2 linked regions of the Shumkonia mesophila genome follow. The protein of the gene in region 2 interacts with the protein of the main gene of each other region in a pairwise test. Links are inferred from orthologs where the notes say so. Each region holds a gene or a part of one and is shown on either strand. Other genes may lie near its edges.

Region 1 (9,237 bases), on a different replicon or contig from region 2:
ATTTCGACGGCCTCGCCCACGTCATCGCCGACGACCTGCCGCTGCTGCTCGACGTCGACGTTGCCACGCTGGGCTTCGAGCCGGCCGGCAAGGCGGCGCCGATGCCGCCCGCCGCCCCGCTGCGCGAGTTCAAGCCGGGCACGGTCGAGGCGCTGTTCGGGCTCGACCGCCAGGTGATCCTGCTGGGCGAGGTCGGCGACGACGGCACCATCTTCGGCGCCGCCGCCGGCTTGGTGCGCTCGGCCGCGCTGGCCCGCTTACGGTCCGGGCCGACGACGCCGACCGGCATCCTGGCGCTGGGATCGCGCGACAAAACCTTCCAGCCCGGCCAGGGTACCGAACTGGTGGTCTTCCTGGCCCGCGTGGTGGAGACCTGCATCCTGCGATGCCTGGAAAAGCCGGACTGATCCGTTTTCCCGCCGAACCGGCGGTGGTCGCGGCCATCGAGGCGTGGCGGTCCTGGCTTGCCGATGAACGCCGCGCCTCGCCGCACACGCTGGATGCCTATGGCCGCGACATGGCGGCCTTCCTCGCCTTCGTCGCCGGACACCTGGGCTTCCCGCCCGGCCTGCGCGATCTGGAAACGTTCGGCGCCGCCGATTTCCGCGGCTGGCTGGCCCGGCGCGCCGGCGACGGCCTGTCTCGCGCCTCGACCGCGCGGGCCATGTCCACCGTGCGCGGCTTCTTCCGCTTCATGGACCGCCGCGGCGGCCTGCACAACCCGGCGCTGGCCGTGGTGCGCACCCCGAGGCTGGCCAAGTCGGTGCCCAAGGCGCTGGAGGTGGCCGACGCCCTGGAAACCGTGCAGGCGGTCGCCGGCTTTTCCGACCAACCCTGGATCGCCCGGCGCGACGTCGCCGTGCTGACGCTGCTCTACGGCTGCGGGCTTCGCATCGGCGAGGCCCTGTCGCTCAATCGCGGACAGGCCCCGGCGGGCGACACCCTGATCGTCACCGGCAAGGGCAACAAGCAGCGCCTGGTGCCGGTGCTGCCGGTGGTGAGGGAGGCCATCGACGCCTATCTCACCGCCTGTCCCTATGGGTTGGAGGCCGAGGACCCGCTGTTCGTCGGCGCCCGGGGCAAGCGCCTGACGGCGCGCGTCGTACAGCTTCGCATGCGGGACGTGCGCCTGATGCTGGGCCTGCCGGAAACGGCGACGCCGCACGCGCTCCGCCACAGCTTCGCCACCCACCTGCTGGCCGGCGGCGGCGATTTGCGCACCATCCAGGAACTGCTGGGCCACGCCTCGCTGTCGACTACCCAGCGCTACACCGATGTCGACTCGGCCCGCCTGATGGCCGTCTACGCCGCCGCCCATCCGCGCGCCAAGGGCTGATCAGGACACCTTCTGCCGCCCGAGGATGGCCAGGGCCAGCGGGCCCAGGGCGGCCACCGCGCCCATGGCCAGGAAGGCCAGGCCCCAGGAGGTGGGCGACAGTCCTCCGCCCGAGGCGTCCAAGACCATCCCGAACACCAGCGGCCCGAAGGAAGAGCCGATGAAGCCCAGGCAGGCGTGCACCGCCATGGTGGCGCCGCGATGGCCGGGCGGCGCCACGGCGACGACGCCGGCGGTGATCGAGGCCGAATCGCCGGTGACGGTGGCGCCGTACAGAAGGCACAGCACGACCAGCGGCGGGAACGGAAGGACGGCCGCGAAGCCCAGCACGGCGGCGATGGCGGCGGAGGCCAGCATGACGGCGGCGATGATCTTGATGCGGCCGGCCCGCACGGCGGCCTCGTTGCCGAGCACGCTGGCCGGCATGCCGATCAGGGTGAAGACGGTGGCGATCAGGGTCGCGCTCCAGCCCGGGCCGCCGCCGGGGTTGACGCCCTGGGCGAAGACCAGGAAGACGACGATCCACGAGCGCGCCGCGAACAGCTCGAAATTGTGCACCGTGTAGGCCAGCACATAACCCATGGCCGGCTTGCAGGCGAGCACCGGGCGGAAATCCAAAAGCCGGCTCTGCGGCGCAGCCAAGCCGGCCGGATCGTCGGCCGGCACGCCCCAGGCGACAAGGCCGGTGGCCAGCAGCGGCCCCAGGGCGCAAAGCCCGAACGCCCAGCGCCAATCGAGCCACCCGGCCAGGAAGCCGGCGATCAGGAAGGACAGCGACCAGCCGATCGAGAAGTGCGAGGCATAGAAGGCGACGCCCCGGCTCTGGGCCCGGCCCGTCAGCCGGTCGCCCAGGATCTTCATGCCCGGCATGTAGGTGCCGGCCAGTCCGATGCCGGCGACGAAACGCAGCATCAGGGCCGACCAGAAACCGTCGGCCCAGAACGCGAAGCCGAGGCCGGCCAGCACGGTCAAGACCATGGAAATGAGGTAGATGCGCTTGGGCGCCACCCGGTCGGTGAGCGTGACCAGCACCGGCACCGCCGTCACATAGCCGCCGAAGAAGACGCCATTGAGCCAGCCGCCGTCCGTCTTGGTGAGCGTCCACAGGTCGAGGAAGCCGGGCAGCAGGGCGGCGAAGGTGGCGAAGCCCGCCATGCCGAGGACTTCGGCCAGGCAGAGGGTGACCGTGAGGCGTACCGGATGGGAAGGCGCAACCATGGCGGAATTGTTACCACCGCGTGACAGCCCTGTCGCCGGGAGAAAGCGGCGGGAACGTGCTCGTTTTTGTCGTCATGTCCGGACTTGTTCCGGTATCAGCGATTTTCGAGCGGTTTGGGGTACGATGGAGGCCAACGCGTTTTTCTTCCGTCATTGCCCGGCTCCGCCCGGGCAATCCAGCCGTCGGACTGGATACCCCGGACTTGCGCCGGGGTATGACGGTGAAACAGGCGAGCCACCGCCTCCCGCGAGGCCGCCCGAGCGTGTAGAATCGGGCCATGACCGACAAGCCGATCCACGTCTTCGCCGAGACCGTCGAGGCCGAGGCCCTGGCCCAGTTCGAAAGCGCCATGGCCGAGCCCTATGCCGTGCAGGGCGCCCTGATGCCCGACGCCCACACCGGCTACTCCCTTCCCATCGGCGCCGCGGTGGCGACCGAGGGCGTCGTGCTGCCGGCGTGGGTCGGCTACGACATCGGCTGCGGCATGTGCGCGGTGCCGACCACCTTCGCGCGGGCCGACGTGACGCGGGCCGCCAAGGCCATCTTCGATCGGATCTACCGCGACATCCCGGTCGGCTTCGAGCACAACAAAAAGGCCGTCGACTGGGAACCGCCGTCCGGCATCGAGCCGACGCCCTTCGTCAGAGACCTTCTCGACCGTCGAGCCCGCCAGGAAATCGGCTCGCTGGGCGGCGGCAACCATTTCATCGAGGTGGGCGTGGACGAGGGGGAAAGGGTATGGATCGTCATCCACTCGGGCTCGCGCAACATCGGCCACAAGACGGCATCTTATTACATGCGTCAGGCCTCGACGCTGCACACCGGCGAGGACCGGCCGCGCGAGGGTCATTACGGATTCGAAACGGGCTCGGAATGGGGCGCCCGCTACATAGCCGACATGGCCTTCTGCCTCGCGTTCGCGCTGGCCAACCGCCGCGAGATGATGGCCCGCGTGGTCGCCGCCATCGGCCGCCACGCCGATGGAGACGCCGACTGGCCGGCGCTCATCAACCGCACCCACAACCACGCCGAATTGAAGGACGGCCGGTGGATCCATCGCAAGGGCGCCACCCACGCCGAGGCCGGCATGATGGGCGTCATCCCCGGCAACATGCGCGACGGCTCGTTCATCGTCGAGGGCAAGGGCAACCCCGACGCCCTGTGGTCGAGTTCGCACGGCGCCGGACGCGTGCTCGGCCGCAACCAGGCGAAACGAACACTCAGGCTGGAGGACTTTCAGCGGACGATGATGGGCATCCAGGCGCGGGTGAAGCCGGCAACGCTGGACGAGAGCCCGGCCGCCTACAAAGACATCTTCGAGGTGATGCGCCAGCAGGAACCGCTGGTGACGGTCAGGCACCACATCCGCCCGCTGATCAACATCAAGGGGTGAGGGCCGGCTCGCCTTCGAGGTTCGCCGCGTAAACCTGCCGCCGCCGCCAGGCCCACGCCCAGACCAGCAGGCACAACAGGGCGCCGCCGGCCACCGGCAGGCGCAGGCCGACGGTTTCGGCGAGACCGCCGATGATCAGCGCCCCCACCGAGGGCGTCGCCCGCGCCGCCGTGCCGTAGAGGCTGATGACGCGGCCGCGCAATCGGGGCTCGACCGCCGACTGGATGAGGGTCTGGTTGCCGATGCCGAGCACGATGAGGGCGAAGCCCAGCGCCGCCGCCAGCGGCAGGGCCAGCCACAGGGCGTCGGTGGCGGCGAAGGCCAGCAGGGCCAGCGAGGCCGCCCCCATGGCGCCGAGCGTCACCGCGGTCATCCCCGTGGTGCCGCCGCGGCGGCCCGCCAGGAGCAGCCCGCCGCCGACCGCGCCCAGGCCAAGCGCGCTCATCAGCGAGGCCAGCGTTTCCGGGCCGCCCTGGAACACCTGCGCCGCGAAGCCGGGGAAGAGGTCGATCAGCGGGCGCGCGAAGAAGGCGGTGGAGAACAGCACGACCATCTGCATGCGGATACCGGGATGGGTGGCGATGTAGCGCATGCCTTCCAAAGTCTCGGCCGTGAACGAGGTGCCAAGCTGCGCGCGCGGCGCCACCGGCACGGCAAGCCGCTGCAAGGCCAGCGTGAAGAGGAAGAACAAGACCCAGGCGGCGACGAAGGCCCAGCCGATGCCGGCCACGACGATGATGGCGCCGCCGATGGCCGGGCCGACGAAGCGCGAGCCGTTGAAGACCATGGAATTGAGCGCCAGCCCGGTGGGCAGCAGTTCGCGCCCGATCAGGGTGAAGACCAAGCTCATGCGCGACGGCCGCTGGAAGGACAGGGTAGCGCCGCGCAGGATGGAAATCGCCAACAGAAGCCAAATCGTCATCAGTCCCGAGAAGGTGAGGGCGGCCAGTGCGGCGGAATAGAGGAGCGCGGTGGCCTGGGTGATGCGCAACAGCCGGAGGTAATCCATGCGATCGACGACGGTGCCGGCGATCAGGCCGAGAATGATCATCGGCGCCGCCTCGGCGATGGCGATGCCGCCCAGCCAGGCGGTGGATTCGGTCAATTGCCAGGTCAGCCAGCCGATGGCGATGCGCTGCACCCACACGCCGACGTTGGAGGCGGCGATGCCGGCAATGTAGAAGCGGTAGTTGCTGAGGGCGAAGAGGCGCCGGAAGGTCTCGAAATTGGCGGGCAGCCGCATGGCGACTCTCCGCCGCCGGGGGGCGGCGATCAGATGTGAATGGCCCGGCCGGCGACGGCCAGCGCCGCCTCCTTGAGGGCCTCGGCGAGGCCGGGGTGGCCGTGGGCGCTGCGCGCCAGATCCTCGGCCGAGCCGCCGAATTCCATGGCGATCACCGCCTCCTGGATGAGGTCGCCGGCCTCGGGCCCGACGATGTGCACCCCCAGGATGGCGTCGGTCTTGGCGTCGGCCAGCACCTTGACGAAGCCTTCCGTCTCGGCGTTGCAGCGGGCCCGCGAATTGGCGGCGAAGGGGAACTTGCCGACCTTGTAGGCGATGCCTTCTTCCTTCAGCACCTCTTCGGTGCGCCCGACGCCGGCCACCTCGGGCCAGGTGTAGACGACGCCGGGGATGGCGGCATAGTTCACATGGCCCTTCTGGCCGGCCAGAATCTCGGCCACCGCCACGCCCTCGTCCTCGGCCTTGTGGGCCAGCATCAGGCCGCCGATGACGTCGCCAATGGCGAAGATGCCGGGCACGCTGGTCTGGAAATCGCCATCCACCGTCACGAAGCCGCGCTTGTCCGTCGTCACGCCCAGTTTTTCCAGGCCCAGGCCCTCGGTATAGGGGCGCCTTCCGACGGCGACCAGCACGACGTCGGCGTTGAGCGTTTCGGCGCCGCCGCCGGCCACCGGCTCGGCCGTCAGCGTCACGCCCTTGGCGGACGATTTCGCCCCCGTCACCTTCATGGAGAGCCGGATGTCGAGGCCCTGCCTTTTCAGGATGCGGGCGGTCTGCGCCGCCACCTCGCCGTCGAGGCCGGGCAGGATGCGATCCAGGAACTCGACCACCGTCACCTGGGCGCCCAGGCGGCGCCACACCGAGCCCAGCTCCAGCCCGATGATGCCGGCGCCGATGACGATCAGCGACTTCGGCACGCGGTCAAGCGCCAGGGCGCCGGTGGAGGTGACGATGCGCTTCTCGTCGATCTCGATGCCCGGCAGCGGCGCCGATTCCGAGCCGGTGGCGATCAGGATGTTCTCGGCCGTCAGGGTCTGCTTCTTGCCGCCCTTGCCGGGATCGACGACGACGGTCGAGGAATCCTTCAGGCTGGCGGCGCCGACGACGCGGGTGATCTTGTTCTTCTTGAACAGAAAGTCGACGCCCTTGACGTTCTCGGCTACCACCGCGTCCTTACGCTTCATCAGGACCGCGAGATCGAGCGAAACCTTGCCGGCGTTCACGCCGTGAACAGCGAGACCTTCCGCAGCCATCGCGTAGTGGTGGGAGGATTGCAGCAGCGCCTTCGAGGGGATGCAGCCGACGTTGAGGCAGGTGCCCCCCAGGCTGGCCCGCTTCTCCACGCAGGCGACGGAAAGCCCAAGCTGGGCGGCGCGGATGGCGGCAACATAGCCGCCCGGCCCGCCGCCGATGACGATGAGATCGAACGCTGTTTCACTCATGAGACCGTTCCCCTTTTCCCTCCCGTCATTCCCGCGCAGGCGGGAATCCAGGACGACGGTCGGGACTGGACTCCCGCTTGCGCGGGAGTGACGAGACAATACAAAGGCGGTTTAAACGTCCAGCATGATGCGCGTCGGGTTTTCGATGCAGTCCTTGACCCGCACCAGGAACGACACCGCCTGGCGGCCGTCGATCAGCCGATGGTCGTAGGAGAGCGCCAGGTACATCATCGGCTTGGCCACGATCGAACCGTCGGCGAGCACCACCGGACGCTGCTGGATCTTGTGCATGCCGAGCACGGCGGACTGCGGCAGGTTGAGGATCGGCATCGAGTTGAGCGAGCCGTAAACGCCGGCATTCGAGATGGTGAAGGTGCCGCCCTGCAACTCGTCCAGGCTGAGCGCGCCGTCGCGGGCCTTCTTGGCCAGGCTGGCGATGGTGGCCTCGATCTGGGCGAAGGACAGCGCATCGGCGTCGCGCACCACCGGCACCACCAGGCCTTCCTGCAGGCCGACGGCGACGCCGATGTCGTAGTGGTTCTTATAGACGATCTCGTCGCCGTCGATGGCGGCGTTGACCACCGGGAACTCGCGCAGCGCGGTGACGCAGGCCTTGATGAAGAAGGACATGAAGCCCAGGCGCACGCCGTGCCGCTTCTCGAAGACGTCCTTCACCTGATCGCGCAGCGCCATCACCGCGCTCATGTCGGCCTCGTTGTAGGTGGTCAGCGTCGCCGCCGTGTTCTGCGAGGCCTTGAGGTTCTCGGCGATGCGCTTGCGCAGGCGGGTCATGCGCACCCTCTCCTCGCGCGGACCGGCCGGGCGCGGCGGGAACTGGGCGCCGCCCGCGGCCGGGGCCGGCGCGGCGGCCGGAGCCTTGGCGGCGGGCGCGGCGGGCGCGGCGGCCGGCTTCGGCGCCGGCGCGGCCGGGGCTTCCTTGCGGACCTCCAGGTAGGCCAGGACGTCGCCTTTGGTCAGCCGGCCGTCCTTGCCGGTGGCCGGGATGGCGGCGGGATTAAGGCCGCTCTCCTCGATCAGCTTGCGCACCGCCGGGGCCAGGGCCGCCTCTGCGGCAGCGGGCACCGGGGCCGGTTGCGGCCGGGGCGCCGGGGCCGGCTCGGCCTTGGCCGGCGGCGGCGCCTTGGCGGCGGCCGGCTTGGCCCCCCTGGCCGCGGCGGCACCCTCGGCGATGGTGCCGAGCAGCGCGCCCACCTCGACGTCGGAACCCGCCGCGACGACGATCTCGGAAAGCGTGCCGGCAGCCGGTGCGTTGACTTCCAGCGTCACCTTGTCGGTTTCAAGCTCCAGCAGCGGCTCGTCGGCGGCAACCGGATCGCCGACCTCCTTGAACCATTTGCTGACCGTGGCTTCGGTGACGGATTCCCCCAGCGTCGGCACCTTGATCTCAGTCGCCATGACTTCCCCTATACTCTTGCTCACTATGCATTTGGCCGCCCCGCCCGACCGGCGAACGGGGCGATCGAAAATCGTCGACGGCCGTTAAGCCCCCTTGCCCTTCTTTTTGGCCCCATCGCGGCGACCCGCCAGCGGTTCGGCCGACAGGGCCCGTTCCACCACCGCGGCCTGCTCCTTGACGTGGATCTTGTGCAGCCCGGTGGCCGGCGACGCCGCCTCGGCGCGCCCGACGTAAACCGGCAGCGCCTGCCGGCGCTCCAGCTCCTCGTGGATGCAGACCAGCTTGGGGAAGACGAAGCTCCACGCCCCCATGTTGGCCGGCTCCTCCTGGCACCACACCACCTCGGCGTTGGCGTAGCGGGTCAGCTGGTTGACCACCGTCTGGCGCGGCCACGGGTAGAGCTGCTCGATCCGCACCAGGGCAACGTCGTCGATCTTGGCCTCGCGGCGCGCCTGCAACAGGTCGTAATAGACCTTGCCGGTGCACAGCACGAGGCGGCGCACCTTGTCGTCGGCGACCAGCGGTTCGGACTCGGGAAGCACCCGGCGAAAGCGGCTGCCCGGCCCCATGTCGGCCAGCGCCGAGACCGCCAGCTTGTGGCGCAGCAGCGATTTCGGCGTGCAGATCACCAGCGGCTTGCGGAAGTTGCGGTGCAGCTGGCGGCGCAGCACGTGGAAATAGTTGGCCGGCGTCGTGCAGTTGACGACCTGCATGTTGTTCTCGGCGCACAGCTGCAGATAGCGTTCGGGCCGGGCCGAAGAATGTTCCGGCCCCTGCCCCTCGTAGCCGTGCGGCAGCAGCATGACCAGCCCGCACAGGCGCAGCCACTTCGATTCGCCCGACGAGATGAACTGGTCGATGATGACCTGGGCGCCGTTGGCGAAATCGCCGAACTGGGCCTCCCACATCACCAGCGAGTGGGGCTCGGCCAGCGAATAGCCGTATTCGAAGCCCAGGACCGAGGCCTCGGAAAGCGGGCTGTCCAAGACCTCGAAACGGGCCTGCTCGTCGCGGATGTGGTTGAGGGGCACGTAGCGCTCCTCGTTTTCCTGATCGACGAGAACGGCGTGGCGCTGGGAAAAGGTGCCGCGTCCGGAATCCTGGCCCGACAGACGGACCGGCTTGCCTTCGACGAGCAGCGAGCCGAAGGCCAGGGCCTCGGCGGTCGACCAGTCGATGCCCTGGCC
Region 2 (9,207 bases):
GCTGACCCAGGATCGCCACGAATGGGTGGCCCTGCTCGCCGGCGCCGCCGGGCTGCTGTTCGAGGGCGAGGCGACGGCCCGACCGCTGGCCCCCGGCGACTGGCTGACGATCCCGGCCGGCACCCGCCACCGCGTCGAATGGACGGCGGCGGATGAGCCCACCGTCTGGCTGGCCGTGCACTACCGCTGAGGCCGGATCACTTCGCCGCCAGGGCCGCCGCGAACGCTGCGCGGTCGCCCACGAGACCGACGGTCTCCAGCGCGCGGGAGAAATCGTCGAATTTCACGTTGGGATCGCAATACCAGAAGTCTATGGCCGTATCGAGGTTGCCGAAATCGTTGTCATAAACGGTGCGGCCTTTCAGGCGATAACCAACCCTCGCGAAAATGCACTTGTCCCGCACCGGATTCTTGACGTCGGCGATGGTCACGAAGCCGGCCGATTTTTTACTGCCGTGTTTGACTTCGCGAACCTCGTCAAAACCGGCCAAATCCCCTTTAACAAAATCGGACACGAACGTTTTGAACTTCTCGACATCGTTAAGCGATTTCTCCGTCTCCTCGCCATAAAGGGACGCGACGACATACTGTGTATAGATGCCTCCCTTTCCACCGTCGAGCTGCAACCTGTGGTGATTCATGTTGTTATCGCGGCATTGGTATTCCGCCTTGGTCACCTTGGGCGCGATCAGCAGGGGAAGTGTCAGGTCGACCTCGGCCACGTCGACGATCTTCCATTCCGTCAGCTGCATGCCGCGTCCGCCACTGTCGACCGGCCCGGTCTGGCAGGCCGAGACCAGCAGAAGACCGGCCGCGGCGACGGCCGCAAGGATGACGCCCGGACAGGCCGGGTTCTTCCCGTTTTTCATGGATTCCTCCCCCCAATGAACTCCCCCGAACGCGCATCCGCCGCAATCGACGTTCGACGGTTTGCGCGGCGGTATACTACTTAAAATTGAGGATGGGGAAAAGGCCCGTTCTCGGAAAGCGGTGGGGGGGGGCCGCCGGCTCAGGGCCTTCCGCTGTACTGGCTGGCCTCGCCCGCTCGCTTCTCGGCCAGGGCGGCCGCGAAGGCGGCGCGGTCGGCGACGACGTCGACGTTTGCCAGGGCCCGCGAAAAATCGGGAATGTTGCCGTCGACGTCGCAATAACCGAGCGTCACCACCGTATCGACGTTGCCCGGGCCGTTGCCATAGCCGGTGCGTTCCTTCAACCGGTAGGCGGCGATGGCGAAGAAGCACTTGCCGCGGCCGGGGTCGGTGATGGTGACGTCGGCGGCGAAACCGATGGCCTTGCGGCGGCTGTGCGTGATTTCGCGGATCTCGCCGAAGTTGGCGAAACTCCGCTCGAAGCGCCGGGCCAGCGCCGCCTTGAACACGGCGATGTCGCCCATGCGGCCTTCGGTGGCGTCGCTGTACCAGGCGGTGGAGAAGTGCTCGGTCACCAGGGTGCCCTTGCCGCCGTCGAGTTCCATGCGGTGGTGGTTGATCTGGTTGTCGCGGTTCTGGTATTGCACCGCCGTGACCCTGGCGGGAACGAGAAGGGGAAGGTCGAGGTCGACGTCGGCGACGTCGATGGCCTTCCATTCCGACAACTGGACGCGGCGTCCGCCCTTGTCGACCGGCCCGGCCTGGCACGCCGCAGCCAGCGCAAGGACCGCCGCCACCGCAAGTCTGGCAGCGGACGAAACGGCCGCTTTCCGGCCGATCATGGCGCGTCCCCGCATGATGGCGCGTTGCGTCCTCAAGAGCCTGCGGGGCCTATAACCGCCACACGCACTTTAGGTTCCACGGAATTTTGGGGACACCTTTGGAATTTTGGGGACACCTTACTAAATTCGGACGCCTCCGCCTCTTCCGTGGTTTCTGCCCGAATTTAGTAAGGTGTCCCCAAAATTCCCGTCTCAGCAGAGCTTGCGGATGTCGAGTTCCAGGATGCCTTCGGCGCCGTTGGCCCGAAGCTTGGGGATGAGTTCGCGCACCTCGTCGCGGTCGACCACCGTTTCCACGGCCACCCATTTCTCGTCGGTCAGGGGGTTGACGGTCGGCGAATTGAGGGCGGGCAGCACGGCGACGATCGCATCGAGTTTGGCGACCGGCGCGTTCATCTTGAGCAGCACCTTATGGCGGGCCGCCAGCGCGGCGGTAAGCAGCAGCGCCACCTGCTCGATCTTGTTCTTCTTGAAGGGGTCCTTCAGCGCCTCTTTGTTGGCGATCAGCACGGTGTGGGTGTGCAAAAGGTCGCAGACGATGCGCAGCCCGTGCGCGCGGATGGTGCTGCCGGTCTCGGTGATCTCGATGGCGGCGTCGGCCAGTCCCTGCACCACCTTGCCCTCGGTGGCGCCCCACGAGAAGTCGACCTTGGCCTCGATGCCGCGCTCGGCGAGATAGCGCTTGGTGAAGCCGACCAGCTCGGTCACCACCTTCTTGCCCTGAAGGTCCTCGACGCCCTTGATCGGCGACTCGCGATCGACGATCAGCACCCAGCGGGCCGGCTTGTCCGACGCCCGCGAATAGACGAGGTCGCAGACCGTCTCGACATCGGCTTCGGTTTCCATCACCCAGTCGAGCCCGGTCAGCCCGCAATCGAGCGCGCCGCTGGCCACCGTCGGCCCCATTTCCTGCGAGCGCACCAGGGCGCAGGTCATCTCGTCGTCGTCGATGGCCGGGAAATAGTTGCGCGAACGCCCGCTGATCTTCCAGCCGGCCTGGCCGAACAGGTCGATGGTCGCCTCTTCGAGGCTGCCCTTGGGAATTCCGAAACGAAGCTGTTGCATGGCCGGAGCCCTTTTGACATCAGGGGGTGCGCGAAAACCGCCGCTCAATAGCAAGGGCGGCAGGCCGGCGCAACCCCCGTCTGCGAAACGCTCTCAGAACCACCGGGACGCGCGATGCCGGAGTTGACCGCCCCCCACGCGAAATGATTAGGTCCGTCGATCCCGCCGAAAGAGCCCGCGCATGACCGCTTCTTCCACCCCGCCAGCGACCGCCGCCCCCCGCGCCTCGGGCGCCGCCGCCGCCGCGGTGCTGGCCATCGCGCTGGCCGCCGTCTCGCACGGCTCGATCTTCGTGCGCCTGGCCGACGCCCATCCCTTCGTCGTCTCGGCCTTCCGGGTGGGCACGGCGGCCCTCGTCGTGGTGCCGGTAGCCATCGCCCTGCGCCGACGGGAACTGGCCGCGTTGGATCGCCGCACGGTGCTGGCCAGCCTCGGCGCCGGCCTGTTCCTGGCGCTTCACTTCATCACCTGGATCGCCTCGCTCGGCCAGACCTCGATCGCCAACAGCACCGTGCTGGTGACGCTCAACCCGGTGTGGATCGCCATTGCCACCGCCCTGATCACCCGCCGGCGGCCGGGCGGATTGGTGGCCGCCAGCGTGACCCTGTCGGTCGCCGGCTGCGCCGTCATCGCCTGGGGCAGCGCCGGCGACGGCTCGGGCTCGCTGGTGGGCGACGGGCTGGCCGTGCTGGGCGGCATGTGCGCCGCCGGCTATCTGATGATGGGCCGCCTGGCCCGCCAGCGGGGCATCTCGCTCATCTCCTACGTCGCGCTGTGCTATGGCGGCGCGGCGGTGCTGTTGTGGGCGCTGGTCCTGGCGCTCGGCCTGCCGGTCGCCGGCCTCACCCCGGTCACCTACGGCGCCATGATCGGCATGGGGCTGATCTCGCAGGTGATCGGCCACAGCGGCTACAACTGGGCGCTCAAGCTGTTCAATCCGGCCTTCATCGCCGTCTGCCTGCTGGGCGAGCCGATCCTGGCCTCGGCACTCGGGTTGATCTATTTCGGCGAGGCCATTCCGCTGGCCACCCTGGCCGGCGCCCCGATCATCATGGCCGGCATCTACCTGGGGGCGCGGGCCGAGTTGCGCTGAGGCGCTGATATCCTTCGACTTGCGCCGCTTAAGCGACGCGGCTCAGCGATGAGGTTATTTATAGGTTTCCTCATCCTGAGCAGGACCGAAGGCCCGTGTCGAAGGACCGGCTCAGGAGATGAGCTGGCCGGCCTCGACGGCATATTCCCATACCGGGTAGTCGGCGGCGTGGCGCAGGCCGGCGCGTTCCATGGCGGCGCGGGACGGGGCGTTGGTGGCGTCGACGTAGCCGACGATGGGCAGGCCCCAGCGCTCGGCAACCAATTGGGTGACGTGGCGGCACATCAGGTCGACCGAGCCGGTGCCCCAGTGGCGGCGCAGGCTGGCAATTTCGCCGACCAGCACCTCCCTGCTCATCGGCGTGTAGTGCAGATAGCCGGTGATGGCGCCGTCCCTGACCGCCAGCAGGGCGCCGCCGACGGGGGCGGTGAGGCGCTCGCGCATCTGGGCCTCGTCCCGGGGGACGGCGCCGGGATGGTGGGCGAAGGCGCGGTTGTAGAGGTCGGCCAGGGCGGCGAACAGCGGCGGCTCGGCGGCGGCCATGGCCGGCGTCAGCTCGTGGATGGCGTAGCCGGCGGCCAGCGCCTTCTCCGCCCCCGGGAACTCGCCTTGGCGCGGCGGTCCCGGATCGCGCACATACTTGCAGCGCCCCGGCTTTTTCACGAAGCCGAGCGCGCCCAGTTCGGCCTCGGGCAGCGCCAGGTCGGGCGGCCCGGCCAGCTGGTAGCGCCGGACGGCGGGGCCGGTTTTCTCCTCGCCGTCCAGGAATTCGCCCAGGCAGGCCAGCAGCGGCCCGGCCCGCCCGCCCCGGGGCGTGATGGAGACCGAAACGAGGAGGCTGCCGTCCGCCCGCGGCGTGCGGCCGACGGTGAGGGAGGCCGCCGGCGCCCCGCCTTCCAGATAGAAACGATCCCGGCCGCGCTTGAGCACGAAGCCGCGCACGTCGACGGTGGCCATGTACTCACGGCCGTCAGCGTCGGATTCCTCGAACAGGAAGGCGACATAGGCCTCGACGTTGCCGGGGGTGACGGGAACCAGAACCATGGCGCCGTCATACCCCGGGATGGGGCGGGGCTTCAAGGCGCGTGGCTTGCGCGGGCGGGGGGCGGGCGCGTATGATCGGGCAACGACGTACGGTTGAAGCACGTGTTCAGCCACAACATGGCAAGGGACAAGAACATGCACATGATGGATACCGGGAGAAACGGCGACATGATGGCGGCGTGGCGGGCCACCGGCGGCGCCATCGAGGCGATGGGGCGGAGCGGCGATCGGGCCGTGGGCGACGACGGGCTCCAGGCGATGACGCCGACCGACTTTAACGTCTGCTATGTCGACGACGGACTGACGGCGACGGCGTTCAGCGGCCGCCCGTTCGGCTGCGCCGACGACGGGCTTCAGGCGACGGCGCCGACCAACTTTGCCCCCGGGTACGGTTGCGCTGACGACGGGCTGGCCGCCACGATGAGGTCGAGCGTTGCCGCATGTTTTGCCGACGACGGGCTGACGGCGACGGCGTTCAGCGGCCGCCCGTTCGGCTGCGCCGACGACGGGCTGGCCGCCTCGGTCAGCACCTTCCAGCGGCCGTGGTGCATCGCCGATTGACCTTCCGCCAACAGCGGACCCCAGTGATTCCGGCCCCCTCCGCGGGGCCGGAATTGTTTTGGGGGGTCCTTCGACACGCCGGCTTTGCCGGTTGCTCAGCGGCTGTGTTGTCTGTCAAGCGCATGGCCATGGTTTTTGGCCCCGAGCGATGGCGTTGAGGACGCGACATGGAAGTTGAACCTCACGCCGAGCCGGATCGCAGGTCCGAGTCGAAGCACGCTTCCGTTCGGCAGTCCGCCCTTGTCAGTCGTGCCGCGGCCGGCGAAGCACCAACGTCCGCCAGCCGCCAACGTCGACGTGACGGGCGAGCGCGAGCCCGGCCTGGCGGTGGGCGTCGAGCACGGCGCCCGCATCGCCGACGATGAAGCCGGCCAGCACCGCGAAGCCGCCGGGCCTCAAGTTGCGGGCGAGGTCGGGCGCCATGTGCCGCAGCGGCTTGGCCAGGATGTTGGCGACGATCAGGTCGTAGGGGCGGCGGTGGCCGATCTCGCGCGCCGCGTAGCCGTCGCTCAACACCACCCGCACCCGCGAGGCGACGCCGTTGGCCTGCGCGTTGGCGGCGGCCACGCGCACCGCCGCCGGGTCGACGTCGCTGGCCAGCACGCGGGCCGGCCAGGTGTGCGCGGCGGCGATGGCCAGGATGCCCGAGCCGCAGCCCATGTCCAGCACCCGGCGGATGGGCCTGTGCGCCAGGCCGTCCAGCGCCTTGAGGCAGCCGGCGGTGCTTTCGTGGCGGCCCGAGCCGAAGGCCAGCCCGGCGTCGACCTTGAGCGGGATGCACCCGGCCGGCAACGGTCCGGCGAAATCCGAGCCGTGCACGAAATAGCGGCCGACGGTGAAGGGTTCGAAGGCGCGGCGGTTCTCGTCCAGCCAGTCGCGCGGCGGCAGCCACACGATGTCGGGACGGGGCGGCGCCACGGCGCAGGCGGCGGCCGCCCCCTCGATGGCGGCGCGCACGGCCGCTTGGTCGGGCTCGTCGGCCAGGAAGGCGTCGAGACGGATCTCGGCGGTGGCCGGGTCCTCGATCATCGGCCAGATCACCGCCCCCGACAGGCTTTCGAGAGCCTCGGCGAACGCTTCGGCGGCATGGCGCGGCACGATCAGCGACAGGCGCCAGACGGCGGGTTGGAAGGTCATCGATGCGTCCCCGGTTGCGGCGGCCCCCGGCGTTAAACGGCCTCGACGAAGCTGTCAATCACCTTCTTGTCGCCGGCCTTCTCGAAGGCGATTTCGAGCTTGTTGCCGTCGATGGCGACGATGCGGCCATAGCCGAACTTCTGGTGGAAGACGCGCTGGCCGACAGCGAAGCGGCTGGCCGCCGCCGTCGCCGGCTGGATGCTCCAGGCGACGTCATCGAGCAGCGGCGCGGCGGCGCGGCGGCGCGGCCAGCCGCCGCCCGACCCGAAACGCCCGGCCTCGCCAAAGCCGCCGCGCCCGCCGGCCTCGCCCCCCCGATAGAGGCCGGGGGCGGCCCTGGCGGCGACGTGCTCGGCCGGCAGCTCGTCGACGAAGCGCGACGGGATGGCGCTCTGCCACTGGCCATAGACCCGCCGGTTGGCGGCGAAGCTGACGATGGCGCGCCGGCGCGCCCGGGTCAGGCCGACATAGGCCAGGCGCCGCTCCTCCTCCAGCCCGCCGGTGCCGCTTTCGTCCAGCGCCCGCTGATGGGGAAACAGGCCCTCCTCCCAGCCGGGCAGGAAGACGGTTTCGAACTCCAGCCCCTTGGCGCCGTGCAGCGTCATCAGGTTGACCTTGTCGTCGGCCGTCGACTCGTCGTTTTCCATGACCAGGCTGACGTGCTCGAGGAAGCCGGCCAAGTTCTCGAATTCGCCGATGGCGGCGACCATTTCCTTCAGGTTCTCCAGCCGCCCCGGGGCGTCGGGGGCGCGGCTTTGCTTCCACATCGTCGTGTAGCCCGATTCGTCCAGCACCTGGGCGGTCAGGTCGGCGGCGTCCATGGTGGAAAGCAGGCCGCGCCAGCGATCGAAGTCGGCCAGCAGCGCCGCCAGCGTGGCCCGCGCCTTGGGCTTCAGCTCGTCGGTGGCGACGATGTCCTCGACGGCGCGCGTCAGCGGCACGCCCTGCGCGCGGGCCAGCACATGGACGGCCTGGAGCGTCGAGGCGCCGATGCCGCGCTTGGGCACGTTGACGATGCGCTCGAAGGCCAAGTCGTCGGCCGGCTGGGCGATGACGCGCAGATAGGCGATGGCGTCGCGGATTTCCTGGCGCTCGTAGAAGCGCTGGCCGCCGATGACGCGATAGGGGATGCCCAGCGTGATCAGCCGCTCCTCGAACTCGCGGGTCTGGAAACCGGCCCTGACCAGGATGGCCATCCCGTTCAGCGGGTGTTTCTTGGCCTGGAGCGATTCGATCTCGTCGCCGACGAAGCGGGCCTCCTCCTCGCCGTCCCAGACCCCGTTGACGAGCACCTTGTCGCCCGCCTCGCCCTCGGTCCACAGCGTCTTGCCCAGGCGCCCCTCGTTGTGGGCGATCAGCCCGGAGGCGGCGCCCAGGATGTGCGGCGTCGAGCGGTAGTTGCGCTCCAGCCGGACCACGTGGGCACCGGGAAAGTCCTTCTCGAAGCGCAGGATGTTGCCGACCTCGGCGCCGCGCCAGCTATAGATCGACTGATCGTCATCTCCGACGCAGCACAGGTTGCCGTCGTTGCCGGCCAGCAGGCGCAGCCACAGGTACTGGGCGACGTTGGTGTCCTGGTACTCGTCGACCAGGATGTAGCGGAACTGCCGGCGATAGTGGGCCAACGCTTCCGGGTCGGCCAGGAACAGCGTCAGGCAATGCAAAAGCAGGTCGCCGAAGTCGCAGGCGTTCAGCGCCTTCAGCCGGTCCTGGTATTCGCCATAGAGGTCGAGGCCATGGCCGTCGCAGGCGTCCGAGCCTTCCGCCGCCGTCACCTTGGCAGGCGTGAGCCCGCGGTCCTTCCAGCGCTGGATGGCGGAGAGCACCAGGCGCCCCGGCGTCTTCTTCTCGTCGATGCCGCGGGCTTCCAGCAGCTGACGGATCAGGCGCAGCTGGTCGTCCTCGTCGAGGATGGTGAAGGCGGGGGTGAGGCCGAGGACCTCGGCGTGGCGGCGCACGATGCGCGCGCCCAGGGCGTGGAAGGTGCCGACCCACCAGCCCTCGACCTCGCGCCCCAGCAGGTCGGCCACCCGTTCGCGCATCTCGCGCGCCGCCTTGTTGGTGAAGGTGACGGCCATGATCTCCCACGGCCGGGCCTTGCCCTGAAGCAGGATGTGGGCAAGGCGCGTGGTCAGCACGCGGGTCTTGCCGGTGCCCGCCCCGGCCAGCACCAGAAGCGCGCCCTCGGTGGTTTCCACGGCCTGGCGCTGGGTGTCGTTGAGCCCCGCCAGATAGGGCGACGGCGCGGCGACGGCGGGGCCGGGGGAATCGGTGAACTCGAAGGGATCGGACATGGACGGATATATAGCCACAGGCCGACGCGCTGTCTGCGGCGAAGTGTCGGCGGCCGGGGTCTTTTCACCACCCCCCGTCATCCCCACCTGATTCCCTGAGCCATCCCTTTGGAGGGACCGCCGATGCAGATTTCCGCCCCCATCCGCCGGGCGGCGCGGTTCTTGGGAATCCTCGTTGGAGGAACGATCGCCGGCCTCGCCTTTCCGGCCGCCGCCGACAGCCTCGCCCAGGAAGACGTCCAGCGCATCATCGAAGCCGTGGTCGGCATCGAGGCCCAGGTCCCGGCCGACGCCCGCAGCGT

What was found.
Region 1: the proteins of ODR01_RS22940 (region 2) and lpdA interact in binary tests that used the Escherichia coli proteins (3 or more experiments, as listed by UniProt). The link is inferred for Shumkonia mesophila from one-to-one orthologs.

The regions. Positions count from the first base shown.
Region 1 is NZ_JAOTID010000001.1:177,467-186,703, forward strand. What follows is about bases 4,428-7,390. They hold lpdA (dihydrolipoyl dehydrogenase), read right to left. Parts: upstream 6,634-7,390; coding sequence 5,221-6,633; downstream 4,428-5,220. Other genes in these bases: ODR01_RS00790 (MFS transporter), read right to left, coding at 4,428-5,191; odhB (2-oxoglutarate dehydrogenase complex dihydrolipoyllysine-residue succinyltransferase), read right to left, coding at 6,745-7,390. In the rest of the region: ODR01_RS00770 (DUF484 family protein), read left to right, coding at 1-407; ODR01_RS00775 (tyrosine recombinase XerC), read left to right, coding at 386-1,336; ODR01_RS00780 (MFS transporter), read right to left, coding at 1,337-2,554; ODR01_RS00785 (RtcB family protein), read left to right, coding at 2,833-3,948; more of ODR01_RS00790, read right to left, coding at 3,938-4,427; more of odhB, read right to left, coding at 7,391-8,049; ODR01_RS00805 (2-oxoglutarate dehydrogenase E1 component), read right to left, coding at 8,134-9,237. UniProt on the Escherichia coli protein: Lipoamide dehydrogenase is a component of the glycine cleavage system as well as of the alpha-ketoacid dehydrogenase complexes.
Region 2 is NZ_JAOTID010000021.1:17,874-27,080, forward strand. Bases 6,275-9,207 are described here. They hold ODR01_RS22940 (ATP-dependent helicase), read right to left. Parts: upstream 8,906-9,207; coding sequence 6,644-8,905; downstream 6,275-6,643. Other genes in these bases: ODR01_RS22935 (50S ribosomal protein L11 methyltransferase), read right to left, coding at 6,275-6,611; ODR01_RS22945 (S1C family serine protease), read left to right, coding at 9,029-9,207. Outside these bases: ODR01_RS22900 (cupin domain-containing protein), read left to right, coding at 1-190; ODR01_RS22905 (hypothetical protein), read right to left, coding at 198-869; ODR01_RS22910 (hypothetical protein), read right to left, coding at 1,010-1,711; hisG (ATP phosphoribosyltransferase), read right to left, coding at 1,904-2,776; ODR01_RS22920 (DMT family transporter), read left to right, coding at 2,958-3,869; ODR01_RS22925 (GNAT family N-acetyltransferase), read right to left, coding at 3,981-4,913; ODR01_RS22930 (hypothetical protein), read left to right, coding at 5,007-5,474; more of ODR01_RS22935, read right to left, coding at 5,718-6,274. UniProt on the Escherichia coli protein: A helicase with DNA-dependent ATPase activity. Unwinds DNA duplexes with 3'-5' polarity. Translocates on single-stranded DNA with 3'-5' polarity. Initiates unwinding more efficiently from a nicked substrate than double-stranded DNA.